DNA from 2 places in the Lysinibacillus sp. Y5S-8 genome. Region 1 is predicted to be linked to the other one. Evidence: a T-box and tRNA genes for the amino acid it is inferred to sense, from the RefSeq annotation. Region 1 holds a T-box; the other holds one or more tRNA genes.
The links. The T-box of region 1 lies ahead of proS (proline--tRNA ligase). A T-box ahead of a tRNA ligase gene usually reads a tRNA of that ligase, here a tRNA-Pro.
Positions count from the first base shown of each region.

Region 2: it has a tRNA-Pro gene. The T-box ahead of proS (proline--tRNA ligase) is inferred to sense a tRNA for this amino acid. The anticodon was not compared.

Region 1 covers NZ_CP145889.1:2,324,099-2,338,912, reverse strand. The annotation lists gene V6670_RS11375 (GerAB/ArcD/ProY family transporter) at 1-695, shown strand, start outside; gene V6670_RS11370 (Ger(x)C family spore germination protein) at 682-1,806, shown strand; gene V6670_RS11365 (nucleoside hydrolase) at 1,808-2,761, opposite strand; gene V6670_RS11360 (ATP-binding cassette domain-containing protein) at 2,925-6,092, opposite strand; gene V6670_RS11355 (SRPBCC domain-containing protein) at 6,197-6,607, opposite strand; gene V6670_RS11350 (metalloregulator ArsR/SmtB family transcription factor) at 6,604-6,930, opposite strand; gene V6670_RS11345 (diphthine--ammonia ligase) at 7,521-8,207, opposite strand; partial or broken gene V6670_RS11340 (NUDIX hydrolase) at 8,406-8,859, shown strand; gene proS (proline--tRNA ligase) at 8,879-10,315, opposite strand; T-box leader at 10,451-10,670, opposite strand; gene V6670_RS11330 (EAL domain-containing protein) at 10,740-12,446, opposite strand; gene V6670_RS11325 (transcriptional regulator) at 12,838-12,999, opposite strand; gene V6670_RS11320 (hypothetical protein) at 13,217-13,366, opposite strand; gene V6670_RS11315 (DinB family protein) at 13,542-14,036, opposite strand; gene V6670_RS11310 (tyrosine recombinase XerC) at 14,094-14,814, opposite strand, start outside.
Region 2 covers NZ_CP145889.1:3,615,301-3,630,114, reverse strand. The annotation lists gene V6670_RS17650 (VOC family protein) at 1-303, opposite strand, end outside; gene nadA (quinolinate synthase NadA) at 501-1,604, opposite strand; gene nadC (carboxylating nicotinate-nucleotide diphosphorylase) at 1,591-2,451, opposite strand; gene nadB (L-aspartate oxidase) at 2,408-3,994, opposite strand; gene V6670_RS17630 (cysteine desulfurase family protein) at 4,095-5,165, shown strand; rRNA gene rrf (5S ribosomal RNA) at 5,485-5,600, shown strand; tRNA gene V6670_RS17620 (tRNA-Val) at 5,611-5,686, shown strand; tRNA gene V6670_RS17615 (tRNA-Thr) at 5,690-5,765, shown strand; tRNA gene V6670_RS17610 (tRNA-Lys) at 5,773-5,848, shown strand; tRNA gene V6670_RS17605 (tRNA-Leu) at 5,865-5,949, shown strand; tRNA gene V6670_RS17600 (tRNA-Gly) at 5,985-6,059, shown strand; tRNA gene V6670_RS17595 (tRNA-Leu) at 6,065-6,153, shown strand; tRNA gene V6670_RS17590 (tRNA-Arg) at 6,162-6,238, shown strand; tRNA gene V6670_RS17585 (tRNA-Pro) at 6,247-6,323, shown strand; tRNA gene V6670_RS17580 (tRNA-Ala) at 6,340-6,415, shown strand; tRNA gene V6670_RS17575 (tRNA-Met) at 6,443-6,516, shown strand; tRNA gene V6670_RS17570 (tRNA-Ile) at 6,524-6,600, shown strand; tRNA gene V6670_RS17565 (tRNA-Ser) at 6,616-6,708, shown strand; tRNA gene V6670_RS17560 (tRNA-Met) at 6,762-6,836, shown strand; tRNA gene V6670_RS17555 (tRNA-Asp) at 6,840-6,915, shown strand; tRNA gene V6670_RS17550 (tRNA-Phe) at 6,973-7,048, shown strand; tRNA gene V6670_RS17545 (tRNA-Gly) at 7,054-7,127, shown strand; tRNA gene V6670_RS17540 (tRNA-Ile) at 7,129-7,202, shown strand; tRNA gene V6670_RS17535 (tRNA-Asn) at 7,210-7,286, shown strand; tRNA gene V6670_RS17530 (tRNA-Ser) at 7,296-7,386, shown strand; tRNA gene V6670_RS17525 (tRNA-Glu) at 7,389-7,460, shown strand; gene V6670_RS17520 (diaminopropionate ammonia-lyase) at 7,721-8,923, shown strand; gene V6670_RS17515 (hypothetical protein) at 9,051-9,182, opposite strand; gene V6670_RS17510 (hypothetical protein) at 9,364-9,516, opposite strand; gene V6670_RS17505 (MerR family transcriptional regulator) at 9,774-10,535, shown strand; gene V6670_RS17500 (TraR/DksA C4-type zinc finger protein) at 10,611-11,060, shown strand; gene V6670_RS17495 (dipeptidase) at 11,108-12,034, shown strand; gene V6670_RS17490 (1,4-dihydroxy-2-naphthoate polyprenyltransferase) at 12,048-12,968, opposite strand; gene V6670_RS17485 (isochorismate synthase) at 13,216-14,601, shown strand; gene menD (2-succinyl-5-enolpyruvyl-6-hydroxy-3-cyclohexene-1-carboxylic-acid synthase) at 14,594-14,814, shown strand, end outside.

The sequences.
Region 1 (14,814 bases):
GGCTTCGAGTAATTGTTGGGGTGTCTTTTTTTAGTATCATCCTATCGTTATGGATTATGCCGATGTTAGCCTTCCCCTTGAAGTATTCCTCAGCAGAAAGTCTCTTTCCTATTTTAGAAAACGACTTTCGCTCGATTTTAAAGGGTGCCCATTCGATGACTTTTACCATCATAGGCTTTGAAATTTTGAACGTGATTTATCCCTTTGTGAAAGACAAGGAAAATGTTAGAAAACCTGTCCATTTAGGGTTATTGGCTTCAACGGTCATCTATTTAGCCGTCATGCTGGTGTCTATCACCTACTACAGTGAAGGCAAGCTACTGAAAACGATTTGGGCAACCTTGACATTGTTTAGCTTTATTAGCTTCCCTTTCATGGAACGCTTTGAATTTGTAGCCGTTTGTTTTTGGATGTTGATTATTTTACCTAATCTTTGTCTGTATTTATGGGCGGCCTATCGGGGAGCGATTCGATTAGTTAATATAAGTGGAACGACTTTTGTCTGGATACTTTCGTTCTTTGTTTTCATTGGTACATTACTTATTCAAACACGCACACAGATCAATACAATCAACACTGTGTTTGGACAAGTGGCATTTTTTGTGATTTTTGTCTACCCTCTTGTGCTATGGCCAATCGCCCTACTGAAGAAGAACCTCACATCAAAGAAGGTGAAAAAGAATGAACAAGCTTAAAGGAAAATGGTTGGTACTTCTATCGATTGTTTTTTTATATGGATGTGCCCAAACGAATATTTTGGATAAAGTAGGATTAACCACTTTAGTCGGCTACGATATAGGAAAAGAAGAAAAAATTGCAACGACAGCCGTCATACGTGAAGTAAATCCTGAATTCCAAAGCAATGTGGAAGTTCTAACAACGGAAAACGATACAAGTAAAGGGAATCGAATGGAAGCCAATCGCAAGCTTTCGAAAAAAATCATGGTTGGTCAAATGAGGGTAATTTTGTTCGGTGAAGAACTTGCGAAAGATGATCTTCGTTATTATCTTGATACAAATCTAGAAAATGCAAGTGTCAGCAATGGAATCTTTATGGCAGTTGTGGAAGGCGAAGCAGCACCATTACTGAAATACGAATACAAAAATATCGAGGATATTGGGCAGCATATTTTTAGGCTCATCGAACAAAACGTCAAGCAGGAATATATGATTTCGTCCACGCTTCATCAAATTGCCCACGATTATTATTCAATTGGCAAAGATTTAGCTATGCCAATATTAAAAAGAGATGATGAGCTAGTGGAGTTAAGTGGTGTCGCTCTTTTTAAAGGAAGTAAAATGGTCAGCACCCTACCAGTAAAAGATAGCTTTTACGTAAAAATCGTTCGAGACACATTTAAAGTGGGACTATATGAAACTATACTGGACAAAGAAGATGTTCCATCCAAGACCCTTCAAAAAAAAGGCAACAAAATCACGGTAGCCTTTGATGCGATTCATTCGAAAAGAGAAATACAATTAATCGATGCGGATAAGCCAACATTTGACCTGAACATCAAAATCAAGTCAAGAGTATTAGAAGTGTACCCAGATATCAACCAAGGTGACCCAAAAAGTGTATCGGCACTAGAAAAAGCGATTGAGAAAAAATTGTCGAAGGAAGTATCAAGGGTGATTGCCCATAGTCAGGAAGTCGAATCCGATATTTTCGGTTTTGGTGAAAAATACCGAAGCTCCGTGAGACATTCTGAACTCACTAAAGAAAAATGGCATGAGATGTATAAAGATATGAAAGTAAATGTCCATGTTGATTTTGTGATTTTACGGAACGGTGTTTTTGAATAAGCTACTGCAATGGTTGCCCTGTCATAATCGTCAAAAAGTGGTGGAAAAATTTTTCATATTGGATATCAAAGGCAATACGATGTTTTTTCTCACCATTGTTTATACTTTCATAAGGCCGTGTTTCGGCAATACTTTGCCCTCTTGCAGGGCCTTCTAATTTATCGACAACAGTTACGGGATAGGTCTCATAAATAAACATGTCAGGCTCCATTATAGCCATTAGCGTTAACGCATCATGCACAGGGCTCCCTAAAAGTGAGGGGTCCCGATCTTGATAAAAGCGAGTATAGTATTCCATTAATGGTTTGAGGATTTTTGTTTGTCCAAATGAATCAATATAGTCTACCATACCTGGCGTGACAATCGCCTTTTGTGTAGCATTCAAGGGAATGATTGTAACATTCTTTGCATAGGTCAGCACGATATTAACTGCAAACGGATCACCATGAAAATTGGCCTCTGCTACTGTTGTGACATTGCCAGGAACCCAAAACGCTCCACCCATAATATAAAATTCCTTGACATGTTTCATAAGCTCTTTGTAGAGGATAAACATCGTAGCGAGCGAGGTCAATCGCCCAATATTAACAATTGTTAGCTCATCATTTTTATATCTTTCTATAATATTGACGATTTCAAAAAAGTTTTCAATTTTTAATTCATGATCATCATTTGGAATAATGGGTCCTAATCCCCGTTCGCCGTGTATTTCTGGATAGTAGGTCGGCTGTTCACCAGTTAAAGGTACTTCTGCCCCTAAAATAACGGGAATCCCTTGAGGGAAGCTAAACAATCTCATGACATAATAAATATTGGATACCGCATCTTCTCGCGATACATTGCCGTAGTCCGCCACTAACCCAACAATTTCAATTTCCTGATTGAGCCTGGCATAAATTAATGCTACGGTATCATCAATGCCAATATCCCCAAATAACAGCACTTTTTTTACCAAAGAATATCCTCCCTTTTCCTGCCAATCCGGCTATTCCTATAGTACGATGAAAAGCTCAAAGGCGATACAGATTTGAATGTTTTTGGAAAAAATAGTGTATGATTCTAGTCAAATGAAAGTAGCCCATCTGCTCAGTGCAAATGGGCTTACTAACATATTGGCTTTAATTATTATGCTGTAAGAACTGATAAACCGCCATCATTTCCTGTTTATTCAACTCACGAATGCGATTAAAAATAGGAATATTGGCAACTGTCTCAAGATGAGAGCCTTCTGTTACTACATCACTGACAGTACCAGTTAGCCACGTTTCCACATCAATGCCATCAACAATTTGCTGGCGACCTTCATCGTTTATACCACTTGCACCGCAGTTGATACATGGAACGGTTAATTTATTGACCCCATCATGCAGCCCATCCTCTGAAAGCACCTTTTTCCCTTTGCAGAATGGACAACTATGACTAGCTTTTACTTTATTGATTTGAGTGACAATTTTTTTATAGCCAAATGCTTCATAAACATACGTTAATTTTTTGTATTTTCCATTCGTAAAATACTGGTCGATGATATTTTCTCTTGTCTCGTAAATATTGGCAAAATCACAGATGGTTACTTGGTTTTTTAGGCTGATAGTCTCTATAGAATCTTGGATTTTGTCCCAGAATGGAAGTACATTTTGTAGGACAATTTCATAGCCAACAAAGCTTGCTAGCTCTAATTCCAGCATTTTCAACGCTACTTGTGTTTCTCTTGGCAATAAGGAGACATCTTGTAGAAGTGACATGTCACCCCCTACAATGGCTTTCAATTTTTCAAGTTGTGGTAAGTTCCCTACAGTTTTTATTACCACATCAAGAGGTTGACGAATCAAGTCACGAATATCTGTGTCCCCAAATTGTAATTTCTTCTGGTGGTTAAGCACAGTGCCATGACAAATTGGGCAAGGCATCATCTCTCTTGTTTCCTTCATTTGCTCCTTAATAATGGATTTTGAAATGACGATATAGCGACCGATGATAAAGTTAAAACCTTCCCATTTCTTCGAAGATTTTGTTGCCTTATCATAAAAGGACTTATCCCAATACCCATATAAAAATATATGTTTTTCTTCCTCAGTCATAGCATTGTAACTTTTACTAATATCTTGACCAAGTTCATTTTTAATTTCTTCAAAAAGAAATTCCAGCTTCGCATGTTGATAGTATTTTAAGACTTCCATAATATCTGGATGTAATAAACCATCCCAAAATGGCACGTTTTTATCTTGTACGACTAGATCAAAATCGAATTTGGAAATTTCCAATCTCCCTGAACAGCTTGGACAATGATTGTCTTGGCTATAGAAATCGAAGCTTCTTGTATCCTTATTCGTTGGGTGTGCAGCGACAATATGATTAATCAGACCACCCATTTCATACAAAAAACTATACTGACTATATAAATGTCTTTCCAAGTCGATTGCAATAACAGGCGCTATTTTATTGGATTCATAGTCACCGTAAATGAGACGTGCCATTGAAGATAAGCTTTTTAAAATGCCACCTTTATAAATATTTTCAGCCTTTTTAAAATAGCTTATAGGTTGGTCTTCTAAGTATTGAATACCATTTCTTGATGCGAGCGTAGACGCGATTTGTAATGGAGCTGTTTTTGTATGGTTAGCCTGATTATAATAGTCCTCATGACAAACTACCTCAAGATGTGTCACAGGCTCCTGCTGTCTTTTACCAAAGTCTACAATGAAATCAGAGCTCTCTAACATATAGGTATTATGCTCAATCATGATGATAGAGATAGCTTCATCCTCAAGGATGTCCCTTACACTATCAATAAATTGGTTTAAAATGTTTTGAGATAATCCTTTAGAAGGCTCATCAAAAATAAACAGTGTATGTGGATTTCGCGAGTTCGCAAATAATTCCGATACTAAATGCACACATTGGAATTCACCAGTCGACAGCGATTGTGTTTTTCTTTCCAGTGTCAAATAGCCTAGCCCTAGTTTAATTAGTAAGCTTAAACGTTTATGGGCGATATCTTCATGAGGAAGTTCATCAATAATGTCTTCAATCGAGCGTTGGAAAATAGCATCAATGTCCTCGCTATATTTGGTTAGTTTCTTTTTAATATCGAGGAAAGTTGCGACAGTGGATCGACTAGTAATGGACTGATTCCGATCCTGCCCGACCATCACTAGTTTGTCCTTTGGATAGCGTTTGACAAAATCTTTAGCGATACATTCATTCACAAGTGTTGATTTCCCACAGCCAGACTCCCCAGTAAAAGTAACAAGTCGGTTTTGCGGAATGGCTATTTCGTCCATTTGTATATTGCGGCAATATAAGTCTCGGAATTGATAAAAGGATGTTGGCTTTGATGGGTTTCGTTCCGAATAGATAGGCTGTGGTCGAGGAGATTCTTCCACGATTTTACCGCCGTATTTCCCACTCCCTGGTCCAAAGAATAGGTGCGTATTTGCCGTGTCTAGCACCGTATCTGAATGATCAATAAGCCAAATTTGGTTTTTAGTGCCCAACTGTTGGATTTGCTCTAAGATTTTTAGTAATGTATCGTGGTCAAGACCAACAGAAATTTCGTCGACAATAATGACCGTGTTTTCGCTAGTAGCCATGAATTCTGCTAAGTAAAGTCTTGTTAATTCTCCGCCCGACAATGTCCCCATAATACGATTTAATGTTAAATAGCCAATATTCATCTGGATAATATTTTGAAGAATATGTTGCTTCTCTTCACTTATATTTAATTCTTTTGATAAGGAATAGATGGTTTCGATACTGAAATTGTGAATATCAGAAATACTGTATGATTCATTCCATAAAGCTATTTTATGTTGCTCCACTTCAGGACTATAGCGTTTACCTGAGCATTTTTTACATTCTACATTTTTCGTCGTGCCACGTCCTTTACATGCAGGACACCAGCCTAATTCATTGTTAAAGGAAAACATCTCTGGAGAAAGTTGAAATTCATCCGCCAGTCGATTACGAATTTCTTTAAAAACACCCGTATGAGTACCAATCGTTGAACGGGGGTTGCTGGAAATAGAGGATTTTCCTAAAAAAAGTACGAGGGGCATATCCTCCATTTTGATGGCACTGAAGTTCGTTTCCATAATGTTTGGAAATAAATATTGATACTCCGCCTTAGGTAATAAAGAAACAAGACGTTTTTTGGATTCTTCCCCAATCGTTTGACAAAATGTCGTTTTCCCTGAGCCAGACAAACCGGCTATACCCAATGATTGATGTTCTGGTAAGACGACATCTAAACGGTTGATATTGTTGGCAATTAATTGATTGATCTTCATTTAGTTATCCTTCCATGTCTAGAAAATTAAAAGATTTGAGTGAAAATGAAAGAACACAATTCTTGCTACGGAATTGCGCTCTCCTTGTTATCGTTTGATTTGCATTAGGCTAGTACTTTTTCAAGCTGTGTGCTCATATTCGTCCAAGCATATGTTGCCCCTTCGATTGCCCCTTGACGAGCTTTTGTTTCTTCGCTAAAGCCACTTTGATCAAGATGCAGCTGAGTCGTGCCATCTGAACCTTGTGTTAATGTCCATGTAACAGTCGTTGTTTCGCCAGTACTTGTCCAAGTGTAAGATAATGTATGAGGCTCTTCTACTTCAAGCACCTCACAGTCTACAATGCCATCCCACCATTCATTTGGTTCAGCACGGAATTGAAATTTATGCCCAACGATTGGTTGGAAGTCATTATTCCAAATCCATTTTGCTAGCGTATCTGAATCGGTTAAAGCATGCCAAACCTGCTCCATTGAACTTGTAAATTTAAAATCTAATGATACATCTGGTTTCATTTTTTTTCCTCCAATAATAGATGTAATTTAGCGATTCTTTCTTTCCAAAATCCTTCATAAAACGATACCCAATCCTGTATTTCTTTCAACGGGGCCGCATTCAGCCGATACCTCGTCTCTCTACCTTCCTTGCGAGCAACGACAAGACCTGCATCTTTCAGGATGGCTAAATGTTTCGAAACGGCGGTACGCCCCATGTCAAATTGAGCGGTTAATTCGTGAAGCGGTAACTCATCTGCCTCTGCCAGTAAACGAATCAACTTTCGTCTTGTAGGGTCAGCAATGGCTACATAAACGTCACGCTCTTGATGATTATTATTCAAAACCACCACCCTTTCTAATAGGACACTAAATGGTGTCTTAATTATATGACACCATTTAGTGTCCAGTCAATGATTATTTTGGACAAAATGAGATGGATTCTATACCTATAAAGAAGAAACAGCCAAAATGCAAAAAAGTACAGAGGTGAGAGCCTTTGTACTTTTCGTTCATTATTATTTATTAGTATCTATTTCTTTAAATTTTTTATGCGAGCCATAAAAACCAGAGTATGTAGTAAGCCTATATGTTGACTCATTGTTTTCTCTATTACTGGAAATCGTTTATTTAAGAAACGCTCATTTGCCTAATCAACTTGTTTCAGTATATTTTCAATGCTTTGCCACTTTCAGAAATTCGTGATAACCATTAATCAATTTAGCTTCCCTAACCCTTGCGCTAGTCAGCTAACATATTGCTTTTCTTGATGAAGATTGGCAATCATTTTTAAACGATAAGGATTTGACAAAGCACTCAATACTAATAGTAATTCAATCCCATTTAAAGTATCTTTCCTATGTAATCATTTTATTACACACGACCATATACATTAAAAGGAAAAACCATGCTCATCACAAGAAAGGCTGTGGATTTACGCAAGTTCTAAAGGTAAAAATGCATAGTCTCCATCTCTTATAATTGGACATTTGCGCACAGCTATTGGCTGCTGGAAAAGAGGACCATCAATGACGGTTGTATGGAATTCTCCCCCCTCCCCGCACCGATCAATCTTACGAGCTTCTAGTTCCAATACATATTCAGGGGTAAGTATTCGCCCTAAATCATCCTCAGTCATTCCTAAGGATAAGTTGACCGTGACAATCATCGTGATAAATCCTAAGTTAATAAATTCATCGACTGCTTCGCGATGGTCCATTTCCCATAATGGCATACCTAGCTGTAATCCAGCGTTTTTTGTGACCTTATCATGCCAGCAGCCATGTGCAGGCATATCTAAGTCACCTGTCACTAATACTTCTGCCCCCTGCTGTTTTGCCTCTTCTAAAAGGTGCATAAATACACTTTCGTAGTCTGCCCAACTAGCTGCAGCCGTAAAGACAGGCAATCCGATCGAGTCAGCCTGCGCCTGGATAAGCTCAGGCGGCATGCCATGTGACCTTGAACGTTTCCCTTCTTCCTCTAGCATCACAAGCAGTCCTACCGCCTGACCTACCTGGGATGCTTTATATAAAGCTAAAGTACTGTCCTTTCCACCACTAAATGAGGCAATAAATGGACGATCTTGTGCATTCTGTTTCCAGCCTGTTGTATCTGTCATTCCCTTATCTCCTTCTAAAAAATAATCTGTTAGCATCCTTATCAAAAAATTGAGTTATAGTAGAATCATTTTTAATCTCTATATCCCCATTTCTTCAGGAAATTTTCAAGATATAACACCCCTTCATTTTATCATAAGTAGAATAAAAATCTGGCTAACTATGTTAAGGATTAGAGAGAGTAAGAACGGAGGGTCGCTATGAGTGATTATGTTATCAAATTAAGACAACTAGTTGGGACAATGCCTGTTATTTTAGTAGGTTCTACAGTAATTGTCTTAAATTAGACGAGAGAAGTTCTACTTCAATTTCGTGCTGATATCGAAATGTGGGGATTACCTAGAGGAGCAATGGAACCAGGGGAAACCCTTGAGGAAACAGCGAAGCGAGAGCTGTATGAAAAGACAGGATTGCATGCAAACAATCTTCAGTTTTTAACGATATTATCAGGTTATCAGGACTATTTTAAATATCCTAATGGGGATGAGGTATTCGGCGTAACGGCAGTCTTTTTAACTGATCAGACAGATGGATGGCGAAAGCTTAAAATTGGACTACTTCCCTGTAGATGCGTTGCCACCTAATATCATGAAGAAAGCAAAGGATTTAATCGATCACCACCTCATAACAACAAACAGCCTCCTAATTAAATAGGAGGCTGTTGTAGTCGTTATTAATAGGCTTGTGCAAACCAAACCGTATGTTTAGCTTCATTTCCACAGCCAATACATGTTGTTTTTGTTGTTGGTGGATTAAACGGAATATTACGAGATGTATATTTTGTTTCTTCCTTCACTTTTTCCTCGCATGCATCTTCTCCACACCAACCAGCTAGTACCCAGCCAGGAATTATACTGTTTGCTTTGGCTGCTTCAATATGCTGTTGTAATTGTGGTAATGAATCAATCATTGTATGTGTGTTTGCTTCACGGAACTGACGTGCTTTTTCGAGTAAGCGCGCTTGCATGGTTGTTAATTCTTCTTCAATGGCTGTGATAATCGTAGCTAAATCGATTGTCCGTTTTTCCTCTTCATCACGTGCTTTAAGTAAAGCTTGATTGTTGTCAAGATCACGAGGTCCTAATTCAATGCGAACTGGCACCCCTTTTAGCTCCCATTCATTGAACTTAAAGCCTGGTGATTGGTCCGAATCGTCAAGGCGTACGCGAATGCCCTTCGCTTTTAAAGCGACAAAAATTTCATCTAAATGCTCCATAATTTGAGGGTTCTTTTTCCATGGTCCCACTGGAATTAAAACAACTTGAGTTGGCGCGATGCGTGGAGGTAAAACAAGCCCCTGCTCATCACCATGCACCATAATTACCGAGCCGATTAAGCGCGTAGATGTCCCCCAAGATGTTGTGTGTACATACTCATGCTGGTTCGCTTTATTTAAATACTTAATGTTAAATGCTTCTGCAAATTTCGTACCTAAATAATGAGATGTACCAGCTTGCACAGCCTTGCCATTTTTCATCATCGCCTCAATCGAATACGTATCGACAGCACCTGCAAAACGTTCAGAAGGGGTTTTTTGTCCGTCATAGACTGGAATCGCTAGTACTTGTTCTACAACTTCTTTATAGATTTCAAGCATTTGCATCGTTTCTTGACGAGCATCCTCTTCATCCACGTGCGCTGTATGTCCTTCTTGCCATAAAAATTCAGATGTGCGAATAAAAGGAAGAGTTTTCTTTTCCCAACGGAAGACGTTTGCCCATTGATTAATCAAAACGGGTAGGTCACGGTAGCTTTTAATCCAATTGGAGTAAAGATGGCCAATCATCGTTTCAGACGTTGGACGTAGTGCCAGACGTTCTTCTAATTGTTCCCCTGCTGCCTCTGTTACCCAAGGTAGCTCAGGTGAGAATCCTTCGATATGATCCTTTTCTTTTTGGAAGAAAGACTCAGGAATAAGCATTGGGAAATAGGCATTACGATGCCCTGTCTCTTTAAAGCGACGATCCATTTCCTCTTGAATATGCTCCCAAATCTCATAGCCATCAGGTTTAAAGGCAATACAGCCACGAACAGGTGTATAATCCATTAAATCGGCTTTTTGGATAGTCTCAATATACCATTTCGAAAAATCTTCTAATTGTGTTGACATGTGATCTCCTCCAATTTTTGTTAAATCATTGTTGCCTCGGTGTAAGAAAAACAGTGTCATCTACCAGGGCGTTTAGCTTGTTTCAGCGAGCTGTTACTATCAAGCTGAATGAAAAAAGCACAAAGCTGTCCTCTGAATAAGGACGTCTTTGTGCTGGATAGACGTGGTACCACCTTGATTTAGCTTTAAGTAAAACTTAAAACCCTCTCACGTTTGGTAACGAAAACGAATCGGTTATGTTTGCATAACATCTCCGTGGTAGGTGTTCAGTAAAGAAGCGGTGATATAGCTCTCAGCAATTGCTATATTTTCTGTCTCACAATTCTTACTTACTTGGCCACATCATCAAATTAAATATTGTATAAACTGTTTGGCTTTATCCCACTTTAGCAAAATCATTCAGGAATAGCAATTCATAACTGGTCTATTTTGTCACAGAATTAACGATTAAATCTGTAAAATCATCTACAGACAATGGCTTACTGAAATAATAACCCTGCACATACTCACAGCCATGCTCACGAAGTACGTTCAATTCAGCTTCTTCCTCGACACCTTCAGCAACTACTTGAAGATTTAAAGCATGTGCTAAGGAAATCATAGCTGAAATCATCGCAATCCCTGATTTTTCAGGCACAATGTCACGGACAAAGGCACGGTCAATTTTAAGGACATCCACTGGGAATTTTTTTAAGTAGTTTAATGATGAATAGCCTGTCCCGAAATCGTCTAATGAAATCGTAATACCCAATGCCCGTAATTGCTTGATCGTATCAATTAAATCTTCCGTATAATCAAGCATACTCATTTCCGTAATTTCAATTTCTAATAAGTGTGGGTCAATACCTGTTTCTGCAATGACTTCACACACCATGTCCACAAAGCTACCTGTACTAATATGAATCGGAGAAATATTGACGGCTACGCGCAATGTTAAATTATGTGCTTCATTCCAAAAACGAGCTTGAGCACAGGCTTTATGTAATACCCAAACACCGATATCATTAATAAGCCCACATTCTTCTGCAAATGGAATAAAACGATCTGGTGGAATATGACCTAATTCAGGATCATACCAGCGTAGCAAGGCTTCCATGCCAATGACCGTATCTGTTTTTAAATCAATTTTAGGCTGGTAATGTAATTCTAAGCGGTCCTGTTTTAATGCTTGGTGTAATTTTGTTTCTAATAGAAGCCATTTATCGTTGGCTTCATCCATATTGTCACGGTATAAACGGTACTGATTTCCACGCGTAGATTTTGCTGCATACATGGCAATATCCGCATTTTTCAATAATTCTTCTACAGAGTTTGCATGATCTGGGAATATACTAATGCCGATACTGATGCTTGCATAAAATTCATAGGTATCGACGATGAAACTTTCATTGAAGACATTAATGATTTCTTTGGCCATTTCGTCAATGCGACTGACGTCATTTAAAATCATGACAAATTCATCACTATTGTGGCGATAGAATGAATTAGATGTATAATCAACATTTCGTAGACGATTCGACATTTCCACTAAAAACATATCGCCGATAATATGACCAAGCCCGTCGTTAATGTGTTTGAATCGATTCACATCAATGAAAAATAACGCAAATTTATCTCCTGTACGTCGAGATTGATGGAATTCATTTTCTAAACGCTGTTCTAGTTTACGACGATTTGGCAGTCCTGTTAATTCATCGTGATAAGCAATATGGGTAATTTTTTTTATGTCCTTTTGCGCTGTAATATCGACGCGAATGGCGATATATTGATAAGGCTTTCCCTTTTCATCAAGGAATGGGAAAATCGTTGTCTTTACCCAATATAAACTGCCATCTTTCGCACGATTGCACACCTCGCCATTCCACATATCACCATTACCTATTGTTCTCCACATCTCTCTAAAGAAAGATTTAGGATGGAAGCCCGAGTTAAGTAAACGGTGATCTTGACCTAATAATTCTTCACGCGTATACTTCGAAATTTTGCAAAAATGATCATTAACAAACGTAATTTTCCCGGTACGATCGGTAATCGCTACAATGATGGAACTATTCATGGCGGAAAAGATATCTTGTAATTCTTTTAGACTATAGTTCATTTGATTAATGCTATTAGGCGTGATATTCATCATTTTCATTCTCCGTTCATTAAAATATGAAGGGTTTGGTACTTTTGCTTTATCTTACAGCGAGGTATAAAGTTGTGGTATATCGCCCTTTTTTATGTAATTATATTATAGTCTTAGAAAAGCAGTTAATTCAACCCAAATATCAAAAACATCTAAAGCCCTATTTGATGATTTATGAGAAAATAGCCAAAAAATAGCGGTTATAAACACCCTAAATTTACCTAATTGTAAAGTTTTTCGATACTTTTGTACTATTGAAAGTGCTTTCTTTAGGCTATTTATCTATTAAATACAAATTTCAATTATGCTAGATAAAGAGAATGTAGCTATGTAAATTTTTTGTGAAAGCAAAAATACCTTACGAACCCACAGAGGTAATAAGGTATTTTACAAGTTAAGAAACCTCATATTCGATTGACTCTTCTGATGATTTTGCATATTGGTTATATGCATGTAACTGCTCTTGCGATAAATAATAGTGAAAATTAATAGGCTCTAGTCCGTGCTCCTCACATACTTGGCGGTAAAATTCATAACCCTCTCGATAATCTGTCACTCTTCTAACTTCCTTTCATGATTGCTACTAAATGTGTTTTTTTGTTTTTGTTATATAACAGTATTATTATTTTCTAAAAATATATAACAGAGTGTAATGCTTGTCAATAAATTATCTGAAATTTCTTTTATAAATCACAAAAGCCCGAACCATTGTATTTAGTATGGCTGGGCTTTTCATAAAATATTCACGTCGGCTTCCGTCATAACCACGTCCTTTAAATGCCTAATTGTTTTGCTTGCATGTTATAAGCAGACAGTTGTTGCTGTGATAACTGTAATACATAATAACGGAAAGAAATTGGCTCTAATCCATAACGCTCACACATTTCACAATAAAATTCATAGCCGTCTCGATACTTTGTCATTAAAAATTCCTCCTTGATTTGAAAACTGTTTTATAACAGTTGTTATTATTTTTATTTAATATATAACAGATTATGTAGCACGTCAAGAGGTTATGATAGAAAAAACATATAACAATAAAAGGAATTTGGCTCACATTTGTGCGCTCAAATCCCTCTATACTTACTTGCCATATGTTTATTTCATTATTTCTTGTATTTGCTCGATATGACGCTGCTCGTGTAAATAAACCATTTCAATCCATTGATCGAGTGGCAATGTACCTAAGGCTGGGTGCTTCACAGCATATTTTGTTAAAATTTCAGGTTCTTCAATTGTTTGTAAAAAAGCGAGAAAATTCATTCTTGTTGTGGCTAGTAAATCTAGCATCTCCTGAACGGTAAAAGGCTGATCTATTGGCTCCACAATAGTTGGTGCTTGAAATTTTTTTGTTCTATCCAAAACAACAAGCTGAACATTTTTTCTTGCAGGTGATGATTGTTCCTGGGCTTGTAATCCCCATGTAATGGCTTTTTTGGCTGCTTCCTCTACTAACACAAGATGATGACAGATTTGTGCTACACTCCAGCTTTGTGCATCTGGTTTGTCATTAAAGCTTGTATTGTCTAAGTTTTGAATCGTTTGAAGTAATTGCGCCCTTGTTGCGTCGAATTGTTCTTTTGCTACTAACATCATAAGTTAACCTCCTTCATTTGGCATACTACTATATTCGACAGAGAGGGGTAAAAATCATCTCTCGCGCACAATATTAAAGGGATTATTGTCTAAAACATGTTGTAGCTGCTCGTCCTCTATATGCGTATAAATTTGAGTCGTCGCTACACTTGAATGTCCTAAGATATGCTGTAAGCTCCGAATATCTGCACCAGCTTTATACATCATAGTCGCAGATGTATGACGCAACTTATGTGGTGTAAGTCGTTCCTTTTGAAGACCTGATTGTTGATTAATACGTTTCACGATTTTGGCCACGGTTTGGCGCGTAAAGCGTGTTCCTTTTTGTGAGACGAAAAGAGGCTCATCCCCGTCCCCCTTATAAGGCGTTTTCCCACTATTTTCATAATCTGCGAGTGCCTGCAAACAGCTATCGTTTAAGTAGACAGTACGCTCCTTATTGCCCTTCCCGACAACCGTTAAATAACGTCCTTGAATAGATGTTTTATTGAGCTGGCAAAGCTCCGTCACACGTATTCCTAAATTTAAGAAAAACATCATCATACAGTAATTTCTTGGTGATGCCTGATTTGTTGGTATTCCATCGATAAATTGAGTAGCCTCTTGAAGATTCATATAAATTGGTCTTTTTCGGCCAATTTTTGGTGTTTCTAATTCTTCTGCTGGATTTTCCTCGATAAGTCGACGTTTTCCTTTTAAGTACTTGAAAAAAGATTTTAATGTCGCCACTTTTCGTGCCCTCGAAGCAGCAGAATTTCCTCGCTGTACTTCACAG
Region 2 (14,814 bases), 1.3 Mb from region 1:
TTTACCACCGGAGGCCAGTGCCTTATTTACTAATTGATCTACTTGCTCTCGATTTTCAGCAGATAGACATAAAATTGCTTCTGCAGACGTAGCAGTATTTGTAATTTCCTTCTTACTAAACCCTTTGAATCGTTCTTCCACCATCATTAATGCAAAGATATTTTCACTAATAATCATTGAGGCTGTAGTCTCATCGCTAAATTGTTGATTGAACTCAAAACCTAGTTCCTTAAAGAAGTTGATGGATTTGTTTAGATCTTTCACTGGTAAATTGATAAAAATATTTTTCGATTGAAAAGCCATTTATTTTCACCTCCAAATCGACAGTAGCATAGAGCATAAAGCCATGTCAATTTCAGCAATAGATGGTTATTCTTTGATTGGATCGATGATGATGCATTTGAAAATGGCAGTTGTTTAAGCTATTCAAAATAGATGTTATATGAACATAAAAAGCAGAGACGTTTTTTTACAACATCTCTGCTTTTAAAGCAACCTAATTATCCTCGTGCTAGCATTCTTTTGAGAGAGCTAAGTGCTTCAGCTGTAGTATATTCATCTACTTGGATACGGTTATGTGGTTGCCCCTGCTCAATGCTTTCTAAGCTCCATAACAGATGGGGAAGGTCAATGCGATTCATTGTTAAGCAAGGACAAAAATTTTCATTTAAAGAGATAATATGTTTATCTGGATGCTGCTTCATTATGCGATTGACAAGGTTCATTTCTGTTCCAATAGCCCATGCCGATCCGCTTGGTGCACGATTGATTGTCTCAATGATGTATTTTGTGGAACCTGCATCATCGGCAGCTGCTACAACTTCACGACTGCATTCAGGGTGAACAATAATTTGCATAGTTGGATGTTCTTTGCGAACGACCTCCGTATGGTGAACCGTAAATCCTTCATGTACAGAGCAATGACCTTTCCATAGAATAACCTGAATGTTCTCAAGCGGCTCATTTGTTTCAAGCATATTCTTATGGGGATTCCAAACAGCCATATTTTTAAGTGGAATACCTAAATCATAGGCAGTGTTTCTTCCTAAATGTTGGTCAGGTAAAAAGAAAATACGCTGTTTTTGTGTAAATGCCCATTGAACAAGCTCTTTAGCATTCGATGAAGTGACACAGGCACCACCATGTCTTCCCGTAAAGGCTTTAATGGCAGCAGTCGAATTGACATAAGTTAGCGGGATAATTGTATCACCAAAGAGTTGCTGAAGAATCGGCCATGCTTGTTCTGTTTGATAAATATCAGCCATATCAGCCATTGAACAACCTGCACGCATATCTGGTAAATAGACATGTTGCTGCTTCGTTGTCAGCATATCAGCAGTTTCCGCCATAAAATGCACGCCGCAAAATACAATATGTTCAGCTTCCTTGTTAGCGGCAGATAATTGAGCTAACTGTAGGGAATCACCAGTTGCATCAGCAAATTGAATGACTTCATCTTTTTGATAATGATGTCCTGGTATAAATAGTTTAGGTCCTAATTTTTGCTTTATTGATAAAATACGAGATTCCATTTCCTTTACGGATAATGCCCGGTAATGCTCTGGAAGTAGTGTCGTTTGTTGTAATAAACTAGTTATGGACAAGGGAATGATCTCCTTTCATTTGAACGAGTGCACTAATGTCAAAGGCTTTAACGGAATGCGTTAATGAACCAAGTGAAATAAACTGAACACCTGATTGTGCATAGGCCTTTAAATTTTCAAGTGTGATGCCTCCTGATGCCTCTGTCACAATAGAAGAAGGGACAGTGGGAAGCCATGCTCGTATTTCTTCTGGACTACGGTTATCAAACATAATAATATCTGCTCCAGCAATGATGGCTTCTTCTAGCTGGTCCTTTGTTTCAATTTCCACTTCGATTTTTACAGTATGACCGACTTTTGCTCTAGCAGCCTGAACAGCTTTTGTAATGCTACCAGCAAAGGCAATGTGGTTATCCTTTAGCATGATGGCATCATACAGGCCATTACGATGATTAAAGCCACCACCGATTCTAACAGCATATTTATCCAACATACGCAATCCAGGCATGGTCTTACGCGTATCACATATTTTCGCATGCGTACCAGATGTTTCTCGAACGGCATGATGGGTCGCTGTCGCAATAGCGGACATACGCTGAATAAGATTTAATATAACGCGCTCACCTATTAATAATTTTTGTAAGGGTCCCTTTACCACAGCAAGCACATCACCGGTCTTTACTGTCTCTCCATCTTTTTTTAGAAGTTGGATTTTTATTGATCGATCGAGTAAGTGAAAGCCATACTCAATAATGAGCGCCCCGCAGAAAACCCCATTTTCTTTAGCGTAAAAAGAAAAAGATCCCTGCTGTTCAGCTGAAAAGATATATTCACTCGATAAATCCCCATCACCTAAATCCTCATTAAAAAATTGCTTGAGCATTTCCTCGAGTTTGATGATATTCATACAATGAGTTCCTCACTTTCATTTGGCCTTGCGAAAAAATAATCCAACGACTTGCCCAGTGTACGTCCATTTCTAATTTATCCGTACGAATGTGAGCACCACGCGTTTCCGTTCGTGTAATTGCAGCATGTGCCATTAATGTTGCGACAACATGCATCATAAATAGTTCCAATTCAGCTTGTTCTAGACCCTTTAGATTCGTATAAAGAAGTGATTGTAAGGAGGGTAATTGCTGAATAAAATGCTGCAAGTCATTAACGTTTCGCACGATGCCTAAAAACTGCATCATGTATTGCTGTAACTGCTGTTTGCTAAATAAAGATGGCATTATTTCAGCACATTGATGGTGGTTATGTGTGAAATTTTTTTGATGGCAACCATGTTGAATGATGAACTGAGCCATTCTTTGCCCAAACGTAATACCTTCCAATAGGGAGTTACTTGCTAAACGGTTCGCACCATGGACACCTGTACAGGCAACTTCCCCCACTGCATATAGATTAGGTATAGTGGTTCTTCCTTTGTCATCAGCAATAACGCCCCCCATTAAGAAATGACTTCCTGGAGCTACAGGAATTAAGCCATCTTGTAAATAAACTTGATTGTCATAGCAAAGCTGAGCAATTGTTGGGAATTTCACTTCAAAATTTTGAATGTTAGTAATATCAATAAACGTCTCCTCACCAGCAGCACGTTTTTTAAAAAGTGCAAGTGCCGTAATATGTCTTGGTGCTAAGTCAAGTTGGGCATGTAAGCCTGTCATAATGGGCTGACGCTGTGCATCGACAAAGATGCCACCAGCACCTCGAACAGCTTCGGAAACTAATCCCTTCGCCTCATTTTCACACCAAAGCAGACTAGGGTGGAACTGCATAAATTCCATATCACTGATGGCAGCACCTGCGCGAAATGCTAACGCGATGCCGTCACCTGTATTGGTTGGATAATTAGATGTGCTTGAATAGAGTGCACCTGCACCACCTGTCGCTAAAATGACATGATGGGCCAAATAGCGTGTAATGCCTTTTTGTCCTTTGGTAAGTGCGCCTATGCAGCCACCATCTGTATTCCGTAAAAGCTCATAAGCCATTTCATAGCAATTCACCTTTGTTTTAGGTGAAAGTTTATGAAGTAAGTAATCTATGAAAATTTGACCAGTACGATCACCACCTGCATGTAGAATACGATGATGACTATGTGCCCCTTCGAGTCCTAGAGCCGGTTTTCCATCAACATGACGATCGATAGGGAGACCAGTCTTTAAATATTTCTGCATGATTTTAGTGCCATCTTCTATGAGTGTAGTAACATGTTTTTTCTCGTGATGATATTCTCCAGCTTTCAATGTATCAGCAATGTGGTGTTCAATATGATCTTTCTCACTTGTAACAGCAGCGATGCCACCTTGTGCACGATAAGAACTACTCATATAAAGAGATGATTTTGTAACAATTTGTACTTGAAAATGTTCTTCGAGCAGTAAAGCAGCTTGAAGTGCAGCAATTCCACTGCCGATTATAAGGACATCTGTCTTTACATCCATAGTTATACCCTCTTTACAGTTGTCTTGACACTTATCTTTACATAAAATAAAAAAGAAAACAAGACTTGATGAACTAGAGAGGGAGAAGACAATGATTTATATGGATTATGCTGCGACATCACCGATGACGAAGGAGGCTCTTGCAGCTTATGTAGAGGTAGCACAGCGTTATTATGGAAATAGTGCAAGTCTTCATGATTTAGGAGGACAAGCCTATTATTTTGTCCAGCAATCAAGAGAGGTTGTAGCCACTGCTTTAGGCGTAAATAGTGACGGTATTATTTTTACAGGGAGCGGGACAGAAGGAAATATCCTGGCTATCTTGTCATTAGCGCTGGCCTCTAAAAAAGGAAAACACATTATTTCATCTCAAGCTGAGCATACGTCTGTGCATGCAGCGTTGAATACGCTTGAGAAAATGGGTTTTATAGTGACAAAATTGCCTTTACAGATGGATGGATGGATTGACCTTGAACAATTACAGCAAGCAATCCGCAAAGATACGGCTTTGATTACAATTCAACATGTCAATTCTGAAATTGGCGCTATTCAGCCTGTAGAGAAAATAATAGAGATGGCTAAAAAATCTGATGTTTTCAGTCATATTGACTGTGTACAATCATTTGGGAAGCTCGCTATACCAAGTGGAGTAGATGCCATTACAATCTCAGCTCATAAAATAGGTGGGCCAAAGGGGTGTGGTGCTGTCTATCTGAATCCTGCGCTCCGAGTACCTGCCTTAACACCGGGTGTAACTCATGAGAGGGGTTTAAGAGGAGGCACATTAGATACACCAGCAATTGTAGCCTTTGCGGCAGCAATTGAAAACTATCAATATGAAAGACAACATTATGAGACTTTAAGAAGATTTTTGAAGAACAATTTGCCTGAAACATGCCAATTAATAGAATGTAACCAACAATTGCCTAATATTTGTGGCGTAATGATGGATAAAATAGAGGGGCAATATGTTCTTTTAAAGTTAAATGAGGCAGGAATCTGTATTTCGACGGGTAGTGCATGTGATATTCATAGTGAATCTGGAACGAAAGCTATTTTATCAATGGGTTACTCTTTGGAAGCAGCACGCCAATTTTTTAGACTATCTTTTGGAGCTTCCACAACATTTGAAGAAATTCTAAGATTGAAACAAGAGCTTTTAACTATTTAATGAAACAACAAGTGAAGGGTTTTCTATACCCTTTCCTTGTTTAGAAATAGATTATAAGCTAAGAAAATAGGTGAAATAAAATAATTGTTTTCTTTTGAAACAACAATTGTTATAATATTTTGCAGGGCAATATTTTCTCTTACTTAGCAAAAATAACTTCAAAAAGTAATAATTTCTTTTTTTTATAAAAAAGTATTGCACAATGTGAGAAAACGTTATACAATAATTCTTGTCTTGAAGGACAGGTAAACAACTTCAAAACAAGATACATAAAGAAACTTCTGCTAAGAACGCAGAAGCCAGCACAATCAAGTGCAAGTCTAGTGATGATGGCAAAGAGGTCACACCCGTTCCCATACCGAACACGGAAGTTAAGCTCTTTAGCGCCGATGGTAGTTGGGGGCTTCCCCCTGTGAGAGTAGGACGTCGCTAGGCATAGTACCCAGGAGGATTAGCTCAGCTGGGAGAGCATCTGCCTTACAAGCAGAGGGTCGGCGGTTCGAGCCCGTCATCCTCCACCATATGCCGGTTTAGCTCAGCAGGTAGAGCAACTGACTTGTAATCAGTAGGTCGTGGGTTCGATTCCTATAGCCGGCACCATTTTTTAGAGCCATTAGCTCAGTTGGTAGAGCATCTGACTTTTAATCAGAGGGTCGAAGGTTCGAGTCCTTCATGGCTCACCATTTTTAATAATAATAAGCGGGTGTGGCGGAATTGGCAGACGCACTAGACTTAGGATCTAGCGCCGCAAGGCGTGGGGGTTCGACTCCCTTCACCCGCACCATTATTTCATTGCCAGATAAAAAAACTTATGCACATGCGGAAGTAGTTCAGTGGTAGAACACCACCTTGCCAAGGTGGGGGTCGCGAGTTCGAACCTCGTCTTCCGCTCCAAATGTGCCGGGGTGGCGGAACTGGCAGACGCACAGGACTTAAAATCCTGCGGTAGGTGACTACCGTACCGGTTCGATTCCGGTCCTCGGCACCATTTTTAATGCGCCCGTAGCTCAATTGGATAGAGCGTCTGACTACGGATCAGAAGGTTATGGGTTCGACTCCTGTCGGGCGCGCCAAAAAAGAACGGGAAGTAGCTCAGCTTGGTAGAGCACTTGGTTTGGGACCAAGGGGTCGCAGGTTCGAATCCTGTCTTCCCGACCATTTCCAAAGAAATTATGGGGCCTTAGCTCAGCTGGGAGAGCGCCTGCCTTGCACGCAGGAGGTCAGCGGTTCGATCCCGCTAGGCTCCACCATAATAAATTAACCAGTATAAAGATCCTGGCGGCGTAGCTCAGCTGGCTAGAGCGTACGGTTCATACCCGTAAGGTCGGGGGTTCGATCCCCTCTGCCGCCATCTTAAAGGACCTTTAGCTCAGTTGGTTAGAGCAGACGGCTCATAACCGTCCGGTCGCAGGTTCGAGTCCTGCAAGGTCCACCATTTATATAATGCAACGGAGGTATACCCAAGTCTGGCTGAAGGGATCGGTCTTGAAAACCGACAGGCGGGTAACACCGCGCGGGGGTTCGAATCCCTCTACCTCCTCCAGTTTTAAATCTTTATAAATGGTGCTTTAAAAACTCGAAACAGTATAAAATTATCGCGGGGTGGAGCAGTGGTAGCTCGTCGGGCTCATAACCCGAAGGTCGTTGGTTCAAATCCGGCCCCCGCAACCAAATGGTCCCGTGGTGTAGCGGTTAACATGCCTGCCTGTCACGCAGGAGATCGCCGGTTCGATCCCGGTCGGGACCGCCATTATTTTCATAAGAAGATATGATAAGCAAAAGAAAATAAGCTTAGCATGGACGAAATGGGTCAGTAGCTCAGTTGGTAGAGCATTAGATTGAAGCTCTAAGTGTCGGCGGTTCGATTCCGTCCTGACCCACCATTTATGCGGGTGTAGTTTAATGGTAAAACCTCAGCCTTCCAAGCTGATGTCGTGGGTTCGATTCCCATCACCCGCTCCAAGGGCCTATAGCTCAGCTGGTTAGAGCGCACGCCTGATAAGCGTGAGGTCGATGGTTCGAGTCCATTTAGGCCCATCATTATTCCGAAGTAGCTCAGTTGGTAGTAGCACCTGACTGTTAATCAGGTTGTCGCAGGTTCGAGTCCTGCCTTCGGAGCCATTTTTATGTGGGGAAGTACTCAAGAGGCTGAAGAGGCGCCCCTGCTAAGGGTGTAGGTCGGGTAACCGGCGCGAGGGTTCAAATCCCTCCTTCTCCGCCATTGGCCCGTTGGTCAAGTGGTTAAGACACCGCCCTTTCACGGCGGTAACACGGGTTCGAATCCCGTACGGGTCATACTAAGTGCAGTAGATGAATTACATCTACTGCACTTTTTAATTGATTTGATAACATAGTTACTATAAAAATGAAGCCTTCACAGAACATCGAATCTGTGAAGGCTTGTTAATTATATAGGAAGTTAAGAAATTTTTCTCCCTTTTCCGTAGGGGATCATAAACGCATAACAAGGAACTTAGACAAATGTAAGTTCTGTATTGTATAATTTTGTATTTTGAAGCTAGATGGACTAAGCTAATGATAAAGGAGGGATAGGAATGAATGAAAAATTAAAGTGGGTGCACAATCAGCTGGATAAAGCAAATGACGGAACAGCTTTACTGCCATATTTTACATTGGAACAAGTAAAGAAAGTGGGGCAATTTCTACGTACATATGAGCAATTTGAAAAGACACCTCTCCATCATCTTGATTCACTTGCTTCATGGATGGGTATAGAAAAAATCTTGGTAAAAGACGAATCCTATCGATTTGGCTTAAACGCATTTAAAGTATTAGGCGGAGTTTATGCAATTGCGCAGTATGTTGCCAATAGACTCCAGAAAAATATAGAGGAACTATCGTTTGAACAATTAAAATCATCAGAAGTAAAAGCGCAGATAGGTAATTTAACCTTTATTTCAACAACAGATGGTAACCATGGTCGTGGTGTGGCATGGGCGGCTCGTGAACTGGGGTATCAAGCGCGAATATATATGCCAGCTGGCAGTGCCGATGAACGTTTACAGCATATTAAAAAAGAAGGAGCCTATGCTGAAATAACGACAATGAATTATGATGAAACCGTGCGTTATACCTCGCAGCTAGCACAAGAAAATGGCTGGGTCCTGATTCAGGATACGATGTGGGATGGCTACGAAGAAATACCATTATGGATTATGCAAGGCTACACAACACTTGTACATGAAATCGTTGAACAGATGCAGCAAGCTCCGACACATGTATTTTTACAAGCTGGTGTTGGGTCATTTGCAGGGGCAGTAGTAGCTTTTTTACAACAATATTATGAGCAGGATATTACATTTGTGTTAGTTGAGCCACATGTTGCTAATTGTTATTATGAGAGCTTTAAGGCAGGTACTGAGCAATATGTAACTGTTGGTGGAGAGATGAAAACCATAATGGCGGGCCTTGCTTGCGGTGAACCTAATCCACAGGCTTGGCGACTCTTAAAAGCCCATATAAAAATAAGCATCTCCTGTGAAGAAGAAATAGCAGCAACAGGAATGCGCGTTCTTGCAAATCCATTGGCTTCAGACTCACGTATTATAGCAGGAGAATCAGGAGCGGCTCCGTTTGGTTGCTTTTATGAATTAATGACTAATGAACACTACAAAGATTTAATACTCGACCTACAGCTAGACGAACATGCGAGGGTGTTGTTTATTAATACAGAGGGTGACACAGATAAAAAGAATTATCATCACATAGTGTGGCATGGGAAATATGCGAATCAATGAACAGTAAGATAGCTGGATCATTTTTAAACTACCAAAACAATGCAGAAGAAACGAACTATTGCGAAATAAGAGTATCTCGCGATAGTTTATTTTTTCCTTGCTTATTTTACGATTGTAAAAGACCTTATTAGTGAATAGTAATATGGGCAATATTAAAAGCACCATAATCATCTATTGTAACAGTATAGGTCTTATAGCAATCATAGAATTGATAATTTTCTTGTGCATCATAAAAATCACCCGTTTCGTTCATATCCACATAGTATTGACCATTTGAAAATTGTACATCTAATACCCCGTTGTTTTAAATAGAAGTAATATGCAATTTCATTACTATATTTCTCTAATTCTTGATAAGCTGAACTGCTAGGTGTAAGCATATCAGCAATCCAATAAAAATCACCCTCATTGAGTGCCATCTCATAATACAGACGGAATGCTTACACGAATTGACCAGCTAGTATAGCGTCTGCTTCGTTAATGGATTCTGTTTCAATAATAGATAGTTGACTGTTTTCATAAACATTCGCAACAGCATGAACTTCATTTGCTGAAAGTGGCTTAGCAATCCATCCTTCAAATTGGTCAAGCATACTGTAAAGAGGGATGGAGAAGGTAAAGTAGTTAGTACTTGTCTTGTATGATTCTCATGGTGACAATTTGGACACTTCATCCTATCACGTTCCTGTGAATTATTTATTATTCATATCGGCTTATAAAAACTCGGATTATAGATTTTTATGGAATTATATATTCTGAAAGGATGATTATAGTTCGATTAATATTTTTTATTTTGTCTTGACCTTAACGTTGCGTCAAAGTTTACAGTAGCATTAGAGGAGGTGAGCACATGGAATATTCCATTCAGGAGCTTGCTCAATTGTCGGGTGTTAGCACGAGAACATTGCGTTATTATGATGAAATTGGGTTGCTGAAGCCAGCCAGAACAAATGAGGCAGGGTATCGATTCTATGGCCAATTGGAGGTCGATATGCTACAGCAGATTTTATTTTATCGTGCATTAGATATGAAACTTGCGACGATTCAAGCGATTATTAAGGCGCCAAATTTTCAACATGCAGAGGCGCTAAAAACACATAGAGCAGCTTTGCTTCAACGCCAGGAACAGCTTGTAACAATCTTACAGACGGTAGAAAAAACAATACAATCCATTGAGGGGGAACAACCGATGTCCAATGAAGAAAAATTTAAAGGTTTTAAAGAAAGGTTAATCGAAGATAATGAAAAGCAATACGGACAAGAAATTCGTGCGAAATATGGAGAAGGCACAGTGGATGCTTCGAATGCTAAGCTTATGAATATGACAGAGCAACAATATCAGGCGATGCAAGAGCTAGAACAGCAAATGTTTGAGCGGTTAGCAGAGGCTATGGAGCTTGGGAATCCTACAAGTGACATTGCGATGGAAGTGGCAGAATTGCATAAACGCTGGCTAAGCTATACATGGAATGAATATTCTCAAGAGGCCCATGCAGGACTTGCACAAATGTATATAGCTGACGAACGATTTACGGCTTATTATGATGAGCGAGGTACAATGGGAACTGCACAATTTTTACATGATGCAATTATAGCTTACACGAGTAAATAAATAGGTCTTCCTTATGCTGACATGTTTTAGAAATCGTAAATTAGGAAAAAATGAAGGCATGAGGAGGAGATTTTTTTGGATCAACAAGTAATGCAACAATTAAAAAGACAACTAGAGCAAGAATTGCAAGAAATTGAACAACGATTAGAGGAATCAGAGCGTCCCCAAGCGACAGAGCTATCTAATTATGATAATCATCCTGCTGATAATGCGAGTGATTTAACGGATCAGCTAACAGAAATGGCTATGGATGAGCATCTTGGCGACAATGCGGAGGAAATTAAAAAAGCTCTTCAAGCAATGGCAGACGGAACATATGGTAAATGTGTGGTCTGTGGTGAAGACATTCCATTAGGACGTTTAGAGGCTATGCCACAAGCTCTGACATGTGTGGAGCATGCAGAACAGAAAGAAGAAAATTTACGACCAGTGGAAGAAGATGTACTATCTTCAACACCAAGATCTGATGATTTTATTGAACTTGAGGAATTTGGCTCTTCCGATACACCGCAAGATAAAATTTAGTCAGTTTTTCCTCGTGAAAGCAGTATAATAGCTGTAGAGGTGAGGATATGAAGATTATTGATTTACATTGTGATGCGCTTTTAAAATTAACAACTCTTGAAACGGCAAATTTTGCAGAGGATGAGCGTCTTCATACCAATCAAAAAAGACTGCAATTAGGGCAAATAGAGGCTCAAGTATTCGCCATCTTTATTGACCCAGAAATCCCACAAAATCTGCAATTTCTTGAGGTCATGCGCCAAATTGAAGCATTTCATACCCATGTTTTACAAACAGAGGGCATGGTGCATATAACAGATTGGGCGCAGTTAGACCGAATAGCTCCACATGAGATAGGAGCTATTTTAAGCTTAGAGGGCTGCAATGCCATTGGTGATGATTTAACAAAACTGACAGCCGTACTAGATGCTGGTGTAAAATTAGTGGGCTTAACATGGAATGAAGAAAATGCTGTTGCACATGGAGCTGAACAGGATGCAAGTCTAGGATTGAAGCCGTTTGGTCAAGAAGTTATACAATTACTAAATGAGCGAGATCTTATTATTGATGTCTCTCATCTGAATGAACAAAGCTTTTGGGACGTGTTGCCTTTAGCGAAGCATATTCTTGCAAGTCATAGTAATGCACGTGCACTATGTGACCACCCACGTAATTTAACGGATGCCCAAGCAAAGGCGCTTGTAGAACATGGGGGACATATCCATGTAGTTTACTTCCCACCCTTCATTGGTAAAGATGCAACACTAGAACATTTAGTGGATCATGTGGAGCATTTAGCAAAATTAGTAGGTGTCGAGCACATAGGATTAGGTTCAGATTTCGATGGGATTGATAGGACTGTCAAAGGCTTAGCGCATGCAGGAGAAGCACAAAATTTAGTAGAGGCACTACGCTCACGTTTTTCAGCCGAAGAAGTGCATGGTATCGCAAGTCAAAATTTCAGACGTTATATAAAAAAAGCAGCAACCCGTTAAGGCTGCCACATTTTTAATAAAAGAAATAATAAATTAATAAACCGATTCCTAATAGGAAGCCGAAGAATGTATTCGTTTGTGCTGTATATTTCATCGCAGGCATTACTTCTTTGGCTTCTTTTTTGTCTCGGAAAATTTGAATAGCACGTAATGGTTTTGGAATACTTAGGAAAATAATTAATGCCCAAAAAGTAATGCCATCAACTGCTACAAGGGCGATTACCCATAAATACGAGACGATAAAAAAGCCAGATAACACAGAAATCGCATTATCGCGTCCTACTAAAATAGCCAATGTTTTTCGTCCACCTTCTGTATCGCCAACAATATCACGGATATTGTTCGATAACATAATAGCACCGACTAAAATCATGCTTGGCACAGACAGCAATACAGCATCGAGTGTCACTGTAAGCGTTTGAATATAGAAGGCGATTAACACAATGCCCATGCCCATTACTGCCCCAGAAACAATTTCTCCAAATGGGGAATAGGCGATTGGATAAGGTCCACCTGTATATAAGAAACCAATAAGCATACAAACAAGCCCTACAGCTGCTAACCACCAAGATGTTGAGGCACATATGTAAATGCCAAGAAGCATAGCAATGGCATAGAAGCTTAACGCAATCAACATAATTGTTTTCGGCTGTACACCATGACGGACAATCGTTCCGCCAATTCCGACAGAATGCTCGTTATCTAATCCTAATTTGTAATCATAATATTCATTGAACATATTCGTTGCTGCTTGAATAAGCATACTTGCAATGAGCATAGCAAAAAATAGTCCAAAATCAATTGTTTCTTTTTCAATTGCTAGAGCAATTGCTGTCCCAAGAAATACGGGAACAAATGAAGCGGTTAAAGTATGTGGACGTGTTAAATGCCACCAAACTTTCAAACCCCTATCAGCTTCAATGACTTTGGTCATAAGGTCTTTCTCTCCTTCAAATGTTGTCGACTCTCCTTATTTTAAACGAAGAATGAGAAAATGGGTAGGTTCACAGCTTATTACATACTGTTTAATGAAAAAAAATGATACAATAGAACATGCATTTATGAACTGAAAATAAATAAGAATGATTAGCAACAGTACGAATAACAGTGTTGCCAACCAAAAAAATGATGTATTTTAATCATCATTGATTATGAACATTGCAGCAACGGAGGTAATTTTCATGCAACAGAAGTGGTACCAATCCACAGAGGTAGAAGTGGACTCTTTGGGCCAAAGCCTTCATTTTTATATGGAAACAATTGAAGTAAGTCGCTTATCTGCACTGGCGTTCTATGCAGCAGGCGAAGAGTGTTATAAAGGTGAACGATTTTATTGGCAAAATAGAGAAAAAACAATGACATTAGTTGGGCTAGGACATGCTCATACTATTCAAAACAATGCTCAACATGAACGTTTCGATGCTGTGGAAGCAGAATGGAAAAACTTAACGAAAAACTGTCCAAAAGGACAAAGTGAGTTACAGCCTATTTTGTTTGGTGGTTTTACATTTGATCCGCAAAATAATGTTGATGGAGAATGGACGGATTTTCCTGAGGCTTATTTTGCATTAGCAACATTTCAACTTGTGATTCGTGATGATAAAGCATACGTGAGTATTCATCTGTTGACACAAAATCATCAGGCTGAAGATCAGCTAGAAGTATTGAGAAAAGAGCGAGATCATTTAATTCATGCAGCCCAGGTTAAAGAAGTGAAAACGTATACAAAACCTGATATCACAAATTATTTCGAACCCTATAAGGAACCTTATTTAGCCTCGATTGACCAAGTGACAGCATTAATCAAACAGAAAAAAGCGGATAAAGTAGTTATTGCACGCTCACTTGCATTGCAATTTAAAGAGGATGTATCTGCACCACAAGTACTCTCTCAAATTATTCATGAGCAGCCAGAAAGCTATTTATTCGGTTTAGAGCATAAAGATTTATTGTTTTTTGGTGCATCACCTGAACGCCTTGTCAAAGTAGAAGAGGGTCGTGCGTTTTCTTCTTGCATTGCTGGCTCGATTAAACGAGGCAAGACGGCAGAGGAAGATGAGACTTATGGACAAAGTTTATTAAATGATCCGAAAAATAGTGGTGAACATCAATATGTTGTCGATATGATTGTGGATACTTTCCGTAAAAATTGCGTGGACATGACAGTGCCAGATAGACCACGCCTATTAAAAATTCGTGATATTCAACATCTATATACACCTGTAGAAGGTCAGTTAAATCAAAATGCTACAATTTTACAATTAACAAAATCATTACATCCTACACCAGCTTTAGGTGGTGTACCACGCAAAGAAGCATTGGCAGCCATTCGTAAGTATGAGCCGATGAATCGTGGTCTGTATGCCGCGCCAATTGGCTGGCTAGATGCTGAAGGTAATGGTGAATTTGCAGTTGCGATACGTTCAGCTGCGTTACTAAGTGATAAAGCTTATTTATATGCAGGTGGAGGGATCGTAGCAGATTCAGAACCACAATCTGAATATGAAGAAACATTAGTGAAATTCCGTCCAATGCTTCGTGCGCTAGGGGGACGATTACATGAGTGAACGAAAAAGATTAACAGATTATGTTTATAAAATGGTTGCATCATTAGTACAAGCCGGTGTAGAAAATGTTGTCGTCAGTCCAGGCTCACGTTCCACTCCTCTTGCCTATGCAGTTGCTTCAACGAAAGAAGTAAACATGTATCGTCAAGTAGATGAACGCTCAGCTGCATTTTTTGCGTTAGGCCTGGCTAAGGCTACTGCTAAGCCTGTTGT